Regions from separate parts of the Pseudomonas sp. GW821-FHT11D10 genome, predicted to be linked through region 1. Evidence: riboswitches for the same ligand, from Rfam matches in the RefSeq annotation. Region 1 holds a riboswitch; each other region holds the start of a gene.
What was found. Region 1 has a riboswitch for cobalamin ahead of cobW (cobalamin biosynthesis protein CobW). Riboswitches for the same ligand answer to the same signal wherever they lie in the genome.
Positions count from the first base shown of each region.

Region 2: it holds a riboswitch for cobalamin, as region 1 does, so the genes downstream of both, cobO (cob(I)yrinic acid a,c-diamide adenosyltransferase) here and cobW (cobalamin biosynthesis protein CobW) in region 1, are expected to answer to the same signal.
Region 3: it holds a riboswitch for cobalamin, as region 1 does, so the genes downstream of both, AC1RT4_RS23160 (TonB-dependent receptor plug domain-containing protein) here and cobW (cobalamin biosynthesis protein CobW) in region 1, are expected to answer to the same signal.

Region 1 covers NZ_JBXARR010000001.1:814,570-819,906, forward strand. The annotation lists gene AC1RT4_RS03880 (CbtA family protein) at 1-417, opposite strand, end outside; gene AC1RT4_RS03885 (CbtB domain-containing protein) at 429-626, opposite strand; cobalamin riboswitch at 749-970, opposite strand; cobalamin riboswitch at 1,879-2,088, shown strand; gene cobW (cobalamin biosynthesis protein CobW) at 2,188-3,261, shown strand; gene cobN (cobaltochelatase subunit CobN) at 3,265-5,337, shown strand, end outside.
Region 2 covers NZ_JBXARR010000003.1:24,933-30,269, reverse strand. The annotation lists gene AC1RT4_RS10270 (PQQ-dependent sugar dehydrogenase) at 1-883, opposite strand, end outside; gene AC1RT4_RS10265 (hypothetical protein) at 949-1,533, opposite strand; cobalamin riboswitch at 1,700-1,925, shown strand; gene cobO (cob(I)yrinic acid a,c-diamide adenosyltransferase) at 2,007-2,618, shown strand; gene AC1RT4_RS10255 (cobyrinic acid a,c-diamide synthase CobB) at 2,615-3,910, shown strand; gene bluB (5,6-dimethylbenzimidazole synthase) at 3,907-4,557, shown strand; gene cbiB (adenosylcobinamide-phosphate synthase CbiB) at 4,554-5,337, shown strand, end outside.
Region 3 covers NZ_JBXARR010000009.1:35,825-41,161, forward strand. The annotation lists gene AC1RT4_RS23145 (DoxX family protein) at 1-93, opposite strand, end outside; gene AC1RT4_RS23150 (LysR family transcriptional regulator) at 267-1,184, shown strand; gene AC1RT4_RS23155 (alpha/beta fold hydrolase) at 1,258-2,166, shown strand; cobalamin riboswitch at 2,232-2,437, shown strand; gene AC1RT4_RS23160 (TonB-dependent receptor plug domain-containing protein) at 2,531-4,468, shown strand; gene AC1RT4_RS23165 ((2Fe-2S) ferredoxin domain-containing protein) at 4,468-4,827, shown strand; gene AC1RT4_RS23170 (ABC transporter substrate-binding protein) at 4,824-5,337, shown strand, end outside.

The DNA.
Region 1 (5,337 bases):
CGAGGCCAGATCCGCGGCAGCAGTGCCCGGCAGTTCAGGTGGCAGGCCCATGGTCGGGGCGAGTACGAAGGTCGCATAACCGGCCAGCCCCCAGAGCAGGCCTTGCGAGGTTTTGGTCGGCGCACGCAGGGTGTACAGACCCGCCAGCATCAGGGCAAAACCCACGGCTACGACCAGATTGCCGCCGGTGGTGGACACCACGCGCTGCCAACCGTCTTCCGGCTCCCAGGCTTCGGCATCGTGGGTGTGGGCGGCGGTGCCGGCAGCGTGTTCGTGAACTTCGGCCACCGGCTCGGCTTTCTCGAAGGTTTCGGCCTGCAGAATCAGCGGCGAAACCCAGAAGCTTTGCAGCAACGTCAGGAGCAGGGCGGCCAGAAGGCCGGTGAAACCTGCGGTCTGCGCAATACGCTTGATCATGTCGTCAGGTCTCAGTGGCACGGGAACGCGGCGCTGTGGCGGGTATCGTGGGCGGCGTTGTGCACCGCTTCGATGTGCGAGAAACCGGCGAAATACACGAGGCACGCACCGAGGATCGACGCGCAGACGGCGGCGGTCAGGCGTTGGCTCAGGGTGGTAGTGCTGGAGATCTTGTCCGAATTGCTGCCGGTGCTGCTGATGATCGACATGGCGCTTCCCTCTGGAGTGTCAGCGGGTGAATTGAGCGCATGAAAACCCCTGCGGCCGGGCACGCAGAGGTTCGAACAGCGCCCGCCCACCGCGGGTTTGTTATGTTCAGTGGCGCAAGGATGCGCACTGTGTGTTGCGGGCCGGTCTCCGGGCTCACGAGGGGTTGGCGTCTGGCCGACCTGCAAGCGTCACCTTCCCATGCCTGTGGGCACAGTGGATCTGACGCTTCGCTCGCTTACCGTTGCGGGGGCAGCACCGGACTGACATGGCTTTAGAGTAAAGCACATGATTCACCGGTTTCCCGTTTCACCCTGTGAAGGGCACCCGTAACAAGTTGTGTAGGAGACCATGGGTTGGGGATTTTAGTCAATTTTGTGGGCAGATCCGTTGCTGCGGTAACGGCCACTTAGGGTTCCGCCCTTACGGCGGGTCACTTTTGGCAAACGCCCCAAAAGTAACCAAAAGGTCTTTAACCCTGACGTACGGCCCCTCGCTGAGGCTCGGGGTTCCTTCGCTCCGGGATCGATCCGGGGGCATCGCCTACGGTTTGCTTCGCTGCACCTCCTCTCGATGCATGCGGCTGCGCCGCACGGTCGCTGCGCTCCCACCCCCGGATCAATCCCTCCACTCAGCCTGCCGACGGGCCCTGCGATCAAAAGCTTTACTCGAGCTAACGCTCATCGTTTTGAGTGGGGGGAGCAGGGCGTGTTCGGCTTTGGTTTTGTGGTGGGGTTACCCCTCACCCCAGCCCTCTCCCCTAGGAGAGGGAGCCGATTTGTGGGCTTTTCAAAACTTGAGTTCGACGCGGTATCGCACGTCGGCGAACCTCTCCCAAACCACTCGATCAGTTCCCTCTCCCTCCGGGAGAGGGCTAGGGTGAGGGAGCTCTTGATCTGGCTTTTGCTCTGGCTTTTGCTCTGGCTCTGGCTCTTGATTTTTTGCCCCTTCGGCAGGCCGAGCGGAGGTGTTCATCAGGGGGTAGGCGCGCAGCGCCGTGCGGCGAAGCCGCATACATCGAGAGGAGGTGCAGCGAAGCAAACCGTAGGCGATGCCCCCTGATGGACACCGTAGCGAGGGAACACTGAGCCTAGGCGAAGTGCCGTACGCCGGGGCAAAAGCCTTTTGGTTCCTTTTTGGCGTTTGAAAAAGGGACTCGCTGTAAGAGCGAAACCGCCAGCGGCAGCACCCGAAGCAACGGATATGCCCCCAATCCCAAAATCCACCAACCATTGACCCATCACGAACCCATGCGTAGCCTTGCGCTTTCGAGGTTCTTCGGCCCACGCCGAAGCTAAGAAGGGAACGCGGTCCAAGCCGCGGCTGCCCCCGCAACTGTGAACGGTGCTGTTCGCTGCCACGCCACTGCCAACTCAATCCAGAGCCAGCGGGAAGGCGCAGCGAATACCGGGCCAAGACCCGAACACCGTCAGCCAGGAGACCTGCCTCGTCACAGATTCTCACTTTCAACCGGGCGGGGTGATCCGGTGGCGAACTCTCCAGGCACGCACCCGCGTCGCCGGTCTCGTCCCGTATGCCCGCCACCTTGCCAAAGGGCATCCGATGAAAACACTGGCCAAACTCCCCGTCACCATCGTCACCGGCTTCCTCGGCTCGGGCAAAACCACCTTGCTGCGGCACATGCTCGACAATGCTCAGGGCCGCCGCATCGCGGTGATCGTCAACGAGTTTGGCGAGCTGGGCATCGACGGTGAAATCCTCAAGCAATGCACCATCGGCTGCACCGAAGAAGAAGCCACCGGCCGCGTCTACGAACTGGCCAACGGCTGCCTGTGCTGCACGGTTCAGGAAGAGTTCTTCCCGGTAATGCGCGAACTGGTGGCCCGTCGCGGCGATCTCGACCACATCCTGATCGAAACCTCGGGCCTGGCCCTGCCAAAGCCGCTGGTGCAAGCCTTCCAGTGGCCGGAAATCCGCAGCGCCTGCACCGTTGACGCGGTGATCACCGTGGTCGACAGCCCGGCCGTGGCCGCCGGCACCTTCGCCGCGTTCCCGGATCAGGTCGACGCCCAGCGCAAACTCGATCCGAACCTGGACCACGAATCGCCGCTGCACGAACTGTTCGCCGACCAACTGGCCAGCGCCGATCTGGTGATCCTCAACAAGGCCGACCAGACCAGCCCTGAAGACCTCGCGCGCGTCCGTCTCGAAGTCGCCGAAGAACTGCCGCCAGCAGTGAAAATCATCGAAGCCAGCAACGGTCGTCTGCCGCTGGACGTGTTGATTGGCCTCGGCGCAGGTTCCGAAGAACACATCGACAGCCGCCACAGCCATCACGATCACCACCACGGTGAAGGCGATGACGATCACGACGATCACGATCACGACGCCTTCGACTCGATCTCCATCGAACTGCCGCAAGCCGACGAAAGCCTGCTGCTCGACGCACTGACGCAACTGGTGGTTCAGCACGGCATCCTGCGGGTCAAAGGCTTCGCGGCGATCCCGAACAAGCCGATGCGTCTGCTGATCCAGGGCGTGGGCACGCGTTTCGACAAGCACTTCGACCGTCAGTGGGGCGCCGATGAGGCACGTGTGACGCGTCTGGTGTTGATCGGTCAGGCACTGGACGCGGCCCAGCTCGAAGCGCAACTGCGCGCTGCGCTCAGCGTTTAAGCCATGCACCTGCTCAGGACCCAGCCCGGCGGTTTCGTGTCGGATGACAACATTGCCGACCTTGGACAAACCCCCGCCGAGCTGGTGATCCTGTGCAGCGGCGATTCCAGCCTCGCGCTGCTCGCCGAAGCCGCGCAGCAACTGCCCGAGGATTACCCGAGCGTGCGGCTGGCCAACCCGATGCAGGTGCAGAACCATGCGTCGGTCGACTTGTACGTCGATGAAGTGCTGCGCCACGCCAAGGTCATTCTGATCTCGTTGCACGGCGGCATCGCTTATTGGCGTTATGGCGTCGAGCGGCTGGTCGAGCTGTCCGAGCGTGGCGTGCAGGTGATTCTGGTGCCGGGCGATGACCGTCCTGACCCGGAGCTCAGTGACTTGAGCACCGTGGGCGCCGAGGATCGCGACCGGCTCTGGCAGTTTTTGCGTCAGGGCGGCATGGGCAACGCGCTGGACTTTTTCCGTTGCCTGGCCAATCGCTGGCTGGCGCGGGATTACGTGTGGGGCGAGCCGCAGACGCTGCCGCGCACGGCGATTTATCACCCGAACCAAAACACCGCCGCACTGAGCGACTGGCAAGCCGATTGGCTGCCCGGTCAACCGGTCGCGGCGGTGTTGTTTTATCGCTCGCATTTGCAAGCGGCGAACACGGCGTTTATCGACGTGTTCTGCCAACGGCTTCAGGCAGCCGGACTCAATCCGCTGCCGATCGCCGTGGCCAGTTTGAAAGAGCCCGGCTGCCTGTCGGTGGTCGAGGACTGGCTGGATGAGGTCGAAGCGTCGGTGATTCTGAACACCACCGGTTTCGCCCAGTCCAGCCCGGAAGCACCGCATCTGCGGCCATTCCGTCGAAATATTCCGGTGATCCAGGCGATCTGCGCCCAGGACAACGAACCCGGCTGGCGCGAGAGCGAGCAGGGCCTCGGTCCGCGGGATCTGGCGATGCACATCGCATTACCGGAGCTCGACGGCCGGATCATCAGTCGGCCGATCAGCTTCAAGGACCTGGCCTGGCGCAGCGAGCGCAGTCAGTCCGACGTGGTGTGTTATCGGGCCCAACCCGAGCGCATGGATTTTGTGGCCGAACTGGCGCGGCGCTGGGTCGATCTGGCGCGGGTGCCGAACGCTGAAAAACGCATTGCGCTGATCCTCGCCAACTATCCGACCCGGGACGGGCGCATCGGCAACGGCGTCGGCCTCGACACGCCGGCTGCCGCGCTGAATATCCTGCGGGCGTTACAGGCTGAAGGTTATCCGCTGCCGGCCGAGCTGCCGGACAGCGGCACCGAGTTGATCCAGCAATTGCTCGGCGGCGTCAGTAACGACCTCGATACTCTCGATCAGCGCCCGTGCCAGCAAAGCCTGGCGATGGACGATTACCTGACGATGTTCAACGCACTGCCAGAAGCCAATCGCGCGGCAGTGCTGGAGCGCTGGGGTCCGCCGCAAAACGATCCGATGTGCCGCGATGGGCGAATGATGATTGCCGGTCTGCGGTTTGGCCTGACCTTCGTCGGCATTCAACCGGCGCGGGGTTATCAGGTCGACCCGAGCGCGGTGTATCACGACCCGGATCTGGTGCCGCCGCACGCGTACCTCGCGTTCTATTTCTGGCTGCGCCAGACCTACGGCGCTCACGGCGTGATTCATGTCGGCAAGCACGGCAACCTCGAATGGCTGCCGGGCAAAGGCGTGGGCCTGTCGGAGAACTGCTGGCCGGACGCGCTGCTCGGGCCGCTGCCGAACATCTATCCATTTATCGTCAACGATCCGGGCGAGGGCGCCCAGGCCAAACGTCGCACTCAGGCGGTGATCATCGACCACCTGATGCCGCCGCTGACCCGCGCCGAAACCTACGGCCCGCTGCGCAATCTGGAACTGTTGGCGGACGAGTATTACGAAGCTCAGTTGCTCGATCCGCGCCGCGCCCGTGAGTTGCAGCGTGACATTCTGCAACTGGTGCGTGACACGCAGATCGATCGCGAATTGCAGCTGGATGCCGCTCTCGACAGCGATGCCGATGCGGCGATCTGGCTGCCGCGTCTGGACACCTATCTGTGTGACTTGAAGGAATCG
Region 2 (5,337 bases), on a different contig from region 1:
CCGAGGTGATGTAGTCCGGCACCAGATCGCTGCCGATTTCGTCGCGCTCGTTGACGGCGGTCCACAGCGCACCGGTTTGTGGTTCCCAGGCCAGGCCGTTGGGGTTACGGATGCCCGAGGCGAAGATCCGGTGGTTGCCGGTGGCGCGATCGACTTCCCAGATCGCCGCACGGCCTTCTTCCTGATCGAGGCCGTTTTCGCCGACGTTGCTGTTCGAGCCGACAGTGACGTACAGCTTGCTGCCGTCCTTGCTGGCGATGACGTTCTTGGTCCAGTGGTGGTTGAGCGTGCCGCCCGGCAAGTCCACGACCTTGATCGGCTGGCTCTTGATTTCGGTCGCGCCGGGTTCGTAGTTAAAGCGCAGCAGGCGATCGGTATCGGCGACGTACAGATCGTTGCCGACCAGGGTCATGCCGAACGGCGAGTTGAGGTTCTGCAGGAACACCGTGCGGGTTTCGGCCACGCCATCGTGATCGGCGTCACGCAGCAGGGTAATGCGGTTCGGGCTGGGAACGCCGGCACCGGCGCGGCCCATGACTTTCTTCATCACCCAGCCGCGAATGCCCTTGCCGTCGTCGGGTTTGGGCGGGGCGTTGGTTTCCGCCACCAGCACGTCGCCATTGGGCAGCACGTACAGCCAGCGCGGGTGATCGAGATTTTCGGCAAAGGCTGCCACTTGAGTGCCTGCCGTTGTCGTCGGTTTCGCGCCGGCCGGCCAGCCGATGGCCGGGGCGATGTTCACCGTCGGGATCAGGGTCTTGTTCGGTTCGGGCAACCGGGGTGACGGGCCGGTGCCGTCGGAGACTTGCAGGCTGGAGGATTCACCACAGGCGGCGAGCCCTCCGGCGAGCACGATGACGAAAACGAGCTGGGGCTTGCGCATTGCTGATCTTCCCTATGAATGCATTCTTAATCATAGAGAAGCGCACAAGCCCGATGGTTCAACCCTCAGCCGCGGGCTTCCTTGAACAGCACGGCAATGCCGGGGTGATAGTTGCCGGCTTCGCTGCGCAATTTGCGGTAGGCGTAGGGGAAATACCAGGCGACGGCGCAGGTGTGTTCCTTTTGCAGGTCGTCGACCATGTCCTGCAGTTCTTCCGGGCTGGCGCTGTGCTGGGCCTTTTGCGGGGCGACGAACAGGCAGCCGAGTTTCAGGTCGCTGGCGTAGCTGATGCGCTTGGCATCGCTGGTGATATCCGCCAAGGCCTGCGTCAGATTCAGGCTGGTGACGCGTGGCCAGCGTTGGGTGGCCTGAATGAAGGCGCGCTCCTCGGCGCCAGCGATAAACAGGTCGGCGCGGGCATTGCGCTCGCCTTCTTCGTTTTGTTTGCGGGTGGCGGTGTCGCGCAGGGTGACCAGTTCGGCCATCCAGGCAGCGGCCGACAGCAGGCCGAGGTTGGCTTTTTCGTCGTGCCAGTAGGGCGTGTCGTTGTCGCCGCGCACGGCGTTGTAGCGGTCGATACAGTCAAACCAGCGTTCCAGCACCGGGCGCAGGAATTCCAGCCGCGGATTGCTGATGATCATGCCTTGCATGGTGCTCTCCCTTGTTATTGTGATGTGCTCTCTGCAGTCAAAAAGCATGGCTCTTTGATATCACTGCTGACAGTGTGGCACAAGATTGGCGTCAGTTAATTGATCGGCGGCAGTTATTCGCCGCACAAGCCCCTCTTCAATTGACGCTCCACCCCCAACCCTCTAACCTTCGCGGCTTGTTTCAGGTGCTCTGTGGCGCATGTCGACAGAGTGAAACAGGGAAGCCGGTGAGGCGGGTCTTCAAGCGATGAACCCTCACGATCCCGGCGCTGCCCCCGCAACGGTAAATGAGTAAAAGCTGCGTCCGATGCCACTGCGTAAAAGCGGGAAGGCGCGCAGCCAGGCACCAGCCGCTCATGAGCCCGGAGACCGGCCTGATCCATCCAGCGGCATCACGGTGGGCGATGCCAGGCTTGTTGCCGTCTATTCTTGTGCCTGCCCGCCGTTATCCAGCCTCAACGGAGAGCTCCCCCATGACTGATTCCCCCGAACGCGACGAGCGCCACCTGGCGCGCATGCAGCGCAAAAAAGCCGTGATCGATGAACGCATCGCCAATTCGCCAGATGAATGCGGCCTGGTGCTGGTGCTGACCGGCAACGGCAAAGGCAAAAGCAGCTCGGCATTCGGCATGCTCGCTCGCGCCATGGGCCACGGCATGCAGTGCGGCGTGGTGCAGTTCATCAAGGGCCGCAACAGCACCGGCGAAGAGCTGTTCTTCCGCCGCTTCCCGGAGCAAGTGCGTTTTCATGTGATGGGCGAGGGCTTCACCTGGGAAACCCAGGACCGCCAGCGCGACATCGCCGCCGCCGAAGCGGCCTGGGAAGTCTCCCGCGAACTGCTGCGCGATCCGTCGATCGGTCTGGTGGTGCTCGATGAGCTGAACATCGCCCTCAAGCACGGCTACCTCGATCTGGATCAGGTGCTCAGTGATCTGCAGGCCCGTCCGCCGATGCAGCACGTGATCGTCACCGGCCGCGCCGCAAAGCCGGAAATGATCGAGATGGGCGACACCGTCACCGAAATGGGCATGATCAAGCATGCCTTCCAGGCCGGCATCAAAGCGCAGAAAGGCGTCGAACTTTGAATCAACCACGTCACTGCCCGGCGGTACTGATCGCCGCGCCGGCCTCCGGTCAGGGCAAGACCACCGTCACTGCCGCGCTGGCCCGTCTGCATCGCAATCAGGGGCGCAAGGTTCGCGTGTTCAAATGCGGCCCGGACTTTCTCGACCCGATGATCCTCGAGCGCGCCAGCGGTGCGCCGGTCTATCAACTGGACATGTGGATGGTCGGCGAACAGGAAAGTCGACGCCTGTTGTGGGAAGCCGCCGCCGAAGCCGATCTGATCCTGATCGAAGGCGTCATGGGCCTGTTCGACGGCACGCCGTCGAGCGCCGATCTGGCCCGGCATTTCGGCGTGCCGGTGCTGGGTGTGATCGACGGCACGGCCATGGCTCAGACCTTCGGCGCACTGGCGCTGGGGCTGGCGCGCTATCAGCCGGACCTGCCGTTCGCCGGCGTGCTGGCAAACCGCGTCGGCACCGCGCGCCATGCGCAGTTGCTCGAAGGCAGCCTCACCGAAGGCCTGCGCTGGTACGGCGCATTGTCCCGGGAAACCGGAATCGAACTGCCGAGCCGCCATCTCGGTCTGGTGCAGGCCAGCGAACTCAATGATCTCGACGTGCGCCTCGACGCCGCCGCCGAAGCGCTGGCCGGCACTTGCGAGGTAGCGCTGCCACCGGCCGTGGAATTCGCCGCGCCTGAAATCATTGAGACCGAAAAGCTGCTCGAAGGCGTGCGAATTGCCGTCGCCCGCGACGAAGCCTTCGCCTTTACCTACGGCGCCAGTCTCGATCTGTTGCGGGCGATGGGCGCCGAGTTGAGTTTCTTTTCGCCGATCCGCGATACGCAATTGCCCGACGCCCACAGCTTGTACCTGCCCGGCGGCTATCCGGAATTGCACCACGTTGCCCTGTCGCAGAACGCCGACATGCTCAAAGCGATCCGCGCGCATCATGCGGCCGGAAAACCGCTGCTCGCCGAATGTGGCGGCATGTTGTATCTGCTCGACTCGTTGACCGATGTCGAAGGCACCCGCGCTGATTTGGTCGGCCTGTTGAGTGGCGACGCCGTGATGCAGAAGCGTCTCGCCGCGCTGGCGCTGCAAGAGGTCGACCTGCCGGAAGGCCTGCTGCGCGGCCACACCTATCATCATTCCCTGACCACCACCGAACTGACACCGATTGCCCGTGGCCACAGCCCCAACGGCGGGCGCGGCGCGGAAGCTGTTTACCGGGAAGGGCGGATGACCGCCTCGTACGTGCATTTTTACTTCCCGTCGAATCCGTCGGCGATTGCCGCACTGTTGGTGCCATGACCGACAACGCCTTCACTGACGCCGAGCGCGAAGCGGTCTACCGCGCCATCGCCGAACGCCGCGACATGCGCCATTTCAGCGGCGGCACGGTCGAGCCGGAACTGTTGCGCCGTTTGCTTGAAGCCGCGCACCAGGCGCCGAGTGTCGGCCTGATGCAGCCGTGGCGCTTCATCCGCATCAGCGACCGCGCGCTACGTGGCCAGATCCAGAACCTTGTTGAAGAGGAGCGCGTGCGCACCGCCGAAGCCCTCGGCGAACGCAGCGACGAGTTCATGAAGCTCAAGGTCGAAGGCATCAACGACTGCGCCGAAGTGTTGGTCGCTGCGTTGATGGACGATCGCGAGCGGCATATTTTCGGCCGCCGCACGTTGCCGGAAATGGACATGGCCTCGTTGTCCTGCGCAATCCAGAACCTGTGGCTCGCCGCGCGTGCCGAAGGCCTGGGCATGGGCTGGGTGTCGCTGTTCGAGCCGCAGGCGCTGGCCGATCTGCTGAAACTGCCGGCCGGGGCCAAGCCGTTGGCGGTTCTTTGTTTGGGGCCGGTCAAGGAATTCTATCCGGCGCCGATGCTGGTACTCGAAGGGTGGGCGCAGGCGCGTCCGCTCAATGAGCTGCTGTATGAAAATTTTTGGGGAGTGAATCAATGAGTGTGGCGTTGTTGAGTGTCGCCGCGGTTGCGCTGGATGCGCTGCTGGGTGAACCGAAACGCTGGCATCCGCTGGTGGCGTTCGGCAATTTCGCCGGGCGCATCGAGCAACGTTTCAATAGCGCTGGTCGCGGCTGGCGCAGCCATGGTGTCACCGCGTGGGTGATTGCGGTGTTGCCGCTGACCCTGCTGGCCACGGCGTTTTCCTGGGCGCCGTATGTGGGCTGGATCGTCGAGATTCTCGCGCTGTATTGCGCCCTCGGCATGCGCAGCCTGGGTGAGCACGTCGAGCCGGTGGCCAAGGCCCTGCGCGCCGATGATCTGGAAGAGGCGCGCAAGCGTGTGGGCTATCTGGTCAGCCGTCAGACCGATGAGCTGGACAGCACCGCTGTCGCCCGCGCCGCCACCGAATCGGTACTGGAGAACGGCAGCGATGCGGTGTTCGCCGCGCTGTTTTGGTTTGCTGTGGCCGGTGCGCCGGGTGTGGTGCTCTATCGCCTGAGCAATACGCTCGACGCGATGTGGGGCTATCGCAACGAGCGCTTCGAGCGTTTCGGCTGGGCGGCGGCAAAAATCGACGACGTCCTCAACTACATTCCTGCGCGGCTGGTGGCGTTGACCTACGCGCTGCTCGGCAAAACCCGACTGGCGTTGAAATGCTGGCGCACCCAGGCGCCGAAATGGGACAGCCCGAACGCCGGCCCGGTGATGGCCGCCGGCGCGGGTGCCTTGGGCGTCGAGCTGGGTGGCCCGGCGATTTACCACGGCGAACTGCACGAGC
Region 3 (5,337 bases), on a different contig from region 1:
CAATACACGGCCGATCAGCGCGGCCGAAGCCTGTTTCAGGTCGGAACGGCTCTGGTGAGCGGTGGAGGTAGCGAGGTTTGCGGAAGACGTCATCAGGGCATTTCCTTCAATGAGGGTGCGATTCGACCTGAATCGCCCCGGTGAAGAAATGTTGCGCCTGGCCTGCTCATCTGAATAGCCGACTAATTTAGATCATTAGTGTCGATAAAATAGATAAGCTGCTCACCTCAGACGAAGGACTTCAATCGTAATTCGAGGAACCCGGCATGATCTCCGACCCAGGCACACCGACGCTCGACCAACTGCGCGTCTTCCTCACCGTCGTGGAAGTCGGCAGTTTTGCAGGGGCTGCGCGCAAGCTTCACCGGGCCACTTCGGTGATCAGCTATTCGATCGCCAACCTTGAAATGCAGCTGGGCGTGACGCTTTTTGATCGCCAGACCACCCGTAAACCGCAACTCACCGAAGCCGGGCGCACCGTGCTGGCCGAAGCCCGGACCATCGCCAACGGCGTGCATGGCCTGCGCGCCAAGGTCAAAGGCCTGCTTCAGGGGCTCGAAGCCGAGGTTCATGTGGTACTCGACGTGATGCTCCCCGCCGAACGGATCGTGGACGCGCTCAAGGCCTTTCAAGAGGAATTCCCCACGGTCGCTCTGCACTTGCACATGGAGGCCCTCGGCGCCGTGACCGAGCGAGTGATCAACCGCAACGCGGTCATCGGCGTGAGCGGCCCCATGAATGAGAGCATCGACGGTCTTGAAAGAATCGGCGCCGGCAACGTCGAGTTGATCCCCGTCGCCGCGCCGAATCATCCGCTGGCCTTGGCCGAACAGAATGCGCCGGGGGCCGGACGCGAGTTCACGCAACTGGTCTTGTCCGACCGCTCGGAACTGACCAAGGGCAAGGAGTTCGCGGTGCTCAGCAACCGCACCTGGCGGCTGGCGGATCTGGGTGCCAAGCACATGTTGCTGCGTGAAGGCATTGGCTGGGGCAACATGCCGACGCCGATGATCCAGGAAGATCTGGACAGCGGCCGGCTCGTGCCACTGAACCTGCCGGAGTACACCAGCGGCAAATACCCCTTCAGCATCATCTACCGCTCGGACCTGCCACCGGGGCCGGCGGCGCGATGGTTGATCGAGCGTTTTGTTCAACAAGGCGCGGCGCTGCAGGCAACCCGTTAAGCAGCGGCTGAAATGCACATCAAAACAGGACAAAGCCGTCTACGCTCCAGCCACCCCCTCTGGAGTGAACGCCATGATCCGCGCCCTGCTCACCGCTTCCCTGCTGCTGGCCCTGAGTGTTCCGGCCCATGCCGACGTGACGCCCTTCCCCGCTTCGTTCCGCACTCAGGACATCGCCGTGGACGGTGCAAAAATTCACACGCGCATCGGCGGCAAAGGCCCGGCGGTGGTGCTGTTGCATGGTTTTGGCGACACCGGTGATATGTGGGCGCCGCTGGCGGCGGATCTGGCGAAGGATCACACCGTGGTGGTGCCGGATTTGCGGGGCATGGGCCTGTCGTCGATTCCCGCCGATGGTTACGACAAGAAGACTCAGGCCGGTGACATTCGTGCGGTGCTGGCTTCGCTGGGCATCGAGCATTCGGTGGTGGTCGGTCATGACATCGGCACCATGGTCGCCTTCGCCTACGCCTCGCGGTATCCGCAGCAGACCGATCGCCTGGTGGTGATGGACGCGCCCGTTCCGGGGATCCCGCCGTGGAACGAAATCGTTCGCTCGCCGATGCTCTGGCATTTCGATTTCGGTGGACCGGATGCAGAACGGCTGGTGGCCGGGCGTGAGCGCATCTACCTCGACCGCTTCTGGAACGAGTTCGCCGGCGACCCGAAAAAGGTCGACGAAGCCACCCGCCAACACTACGCCAAACTCTACGCCCGGCCCGGCGCCATGCACGCGGCGTTCGCCCAGTTCCGCGCGATCCGCCAGGACGCCGTGGACAACGAAGCATCGATGAAGACCAAACTGAAAATGCCGGTGCTGGCGGTCGGCGGCGAAAAATCCTTCGGCAACAATGAAGCCATCGTGATGCGCAATGCCGCCGACAACGTCACCGAAGTGGTGATTGCCGGCGCGGGGCATTGGCTGATGGAGGAAGCGCCCGTCGAAACCACTCAAGCGATTCGCAGATTTATCGCGCAGTAACCTGCAAAGAGCCCTCGTCATCCTCGACACGTGCGGGTAGTTGACGCACGCCCACCCGAGTGTTCAGATGCCGCCCTGTTTCAGGTGTCCCATGCCGCCGTGCATGGGGTGAAACGGGAAACCGGTACGTTCCTTTCGAACAAGTCCGGTGCTGCCCCCGCAACGGTAGGCGCGTGATGCTTTCGACACACCACTGTGGCCAGACGGCCATGGGAAGGTGAAAGCGTCCATACGCGCGAGCCCGGAGACCGGCCTGAGATGTCTGTTTGGCAAAATCCTGCGGTGGGCGGGCATGGGCCGGTGTCGGCGTGTGCGCGATGCCTTCTCCTGCATGCTCTTCTGCGAAGATCCTTTCGAGAAGACGATGATCAAACCTTTCAACACTCCGGCTCCATCCCTGTTATTCGGCTGTCTGTTCAGCCCCCTGTTGCTGGCGGATGACACGCCGCTCGAACTCCATCAGCAAATCGTTTCCGCGCCGTCCGTGGAGTCCACCACCGTGGCCGACATGGCGCAGTTCGGCAGCAAGGTCGAGATCGTCACCCGCGAGCAGATCGAACGCGCCGGCCCCAGCGCCGATGTCAGCCGGGTGATGCAGATGTTCATTCCCGGCCTGTACGTCGCGCCGAAAAACGGTCCGTTCGACTACGGCACTTATTCGCTGCTGGGCGGGCGCAACGACGACACGCTGATCCTGCTCGACGGCGTGCGCCTGAACAATCGCCTGTACGGCGGTTTGTACCTGGACACCTTGCCGGCCAACGCCATCGAGCGCATCGAAGTGCTCAAGGGTGGGCAAAGCCTGTTGTTCGGCACCCAAGCGGTGTCGGGCGTGATCAACATCGTCACCCGCAGCCCGCAGAGCCGAAAAGCGTCCGGCGAAGTGAACATGGGCCTGGACACCTTCGGCGGCACTACCAGAGATGCGCGGGTCGAGAACATTTTCAGCAACGGTTTCGGCGATCTGGGTTTGCTGGCCTACGTCAGCCATAACGTCTCGGACGGCTATCAACCGTTTCGCAATCGCGACCTGAAAAACGTCACCGAAAAGAAGCGCGCCTATGAAGTCACGACCTTCGGCGGCAAGGCGATTCAGTCCTTCGGCGATGACAAACGCCTGGAGCTGTTCTACCAGTACGCTGACGCCAACCTCGATTTCGCCCGCCCGGTCGACAACCACAAGACCACCAACGACCGCATCCAGCAGATCGCCACGGCAACCTTCGAACAGACGCTCAACGAGCGCCTGAGCTACTTCGTCAAAGGTCATATCAACGACTGGGACACCCGCTACACGCGCATCAACAACACCGCCAATGGCGGCACCCGAACCATCAACCACAACGACTACTGGGGTTTCACCGACTGGGGCGTCCAGGCCGAAGGCAAGGCTGAATTGCCCGGCGGGCATGTGCTGGTGTTCGGTACGGACAACCAGTGGTTCAAGGGTCAGGACGATGTGCTGACCATCGACAACGACAAGGCCGAAGCCCACGCGCTCTATACCCAACTGCGCCCGCAGTTCGACGCCCTGCCCGACTGGCACCCGAGCATCGGCATCCGTCACGAAGCCATGGGCGGTGGCGACAGCGCCACGGTCGGCATGCTCACTTCGCTGTATGACCTCAATGAAAACTGGTCTGTGCGCGGGCAATACGGCACGGCTTACAAACTGCCGAACGCCGAGCAGTTGTTCGTCAACGAACCGGGCGACGAGTTGGGCAACCGTAATCTGAAACCGGAGAAAAGCCGCAACGCCGAGCTCGGTCTGGATTACAAGGGCCTGCTGCTCGACCGCGAGTTCAGCGCCAGCGTCACCCTGTTCAAACGCAAGATCGATGACCTGATCACCCTCGACGACATCCAGTGGGTCAACGGCCAGGGCCGGGTGCAGATGCGCGGTTTCGAGGCGGACGCGAAACTGGCGCTCAACGAGCAATGGAGCCTGCAGGCCGACATGACCCGCAACCTCACCGAGTCGCGCGCAGGCGTCACGCTGAACGATGTGCCGAGCTTCTTCGCCCGTTCGCGAATTGGCTATGAGTCGGTCGACCGGATGTGGGGCGCCGGCGGTGCGATCCGTTACATCCGCGATGTCATCAGCTCGAAACAGGTCGAGTACGGCCATTATTCGGTGGTGGACGCCGACGCCTATCGCTACCTCGACGGCGCCCACCAGCATCGGGTGAGTCTGCTGGTGGAGAACCTGTTCGACCGCGATTACGTCACCAGTCGCTCGAACAACGTCGACAACCTCGGGCGGCCATTCACCTCCGAAGTCCGCTACACGTATCGCTTCTGATGGCTGACATCATCACCACCGACGGCGTCGATTCGCATCCGGACTGGTCGCACGTGCCCGAGCATGCGCGCCACGTGTTCCTCTGCACCGGCCCGCGCTGCACCCAGCGCGGCGCCTTGCAGTTATGGAAAACCTTGCGCCGGCATCTGCTGGCGCATGACCGTATCGAAACCCCGGGCGGCGTTCTGCTGACCCGCACCCATTGTCAGTTCCCGTGCAACCTGGGGCCGATCGTGACGGTGTACCCGGAAGCGTGCTGGTACGGCGTGCGCAGTCACGCGGACGCACAACGACTGGTCGAAGGGCATCTGGTGGGCGGTGAATTGGTCGAGGATTTGCTGATCAGGGCGCGCCCATGAGAAGGATCGTTTTTTTGGGCGCCCTGCTCTGCGCGCTGCCCGTTTGGGCCGACAGTTACCGCAACTGTGGCGAGACCTGGAACGCACCGGCCGCACCACCTTCGCGGATCGTCGCCCTCAATCAGCACGCCGCCGATCTGGTGCTCGCACTGGGTGCGAGCTCGGCGCTGGCGGGCGTCGCCTATCTGGATGACACCGGTGCGTCGCAGTCCGAGTATTTCGGCGTGCCGGTGATTGCGCCGCGCTATCCGTCGAGCGAAGTGCTGTACGCGCAGAGGCCGGATCTGGTGATCGGCGGATTCGCTTCTGCCTTCGGCAATGGCGTGACGTCGCGCAGCGGGCTGGGGCGTAACGGCGTGGCGTCCTATCTGCTGGAGTCGGCGTGTAACGGGCACTCGCTGGACTACTTCGAACACATCCGCAACGACCTCTCGACCCTCGGCTTGCTGCTGCACAAACAGCCGCGAGCCCGGGAACTGAGTGATGCGCTGGACGCCGATCTGAACCGCG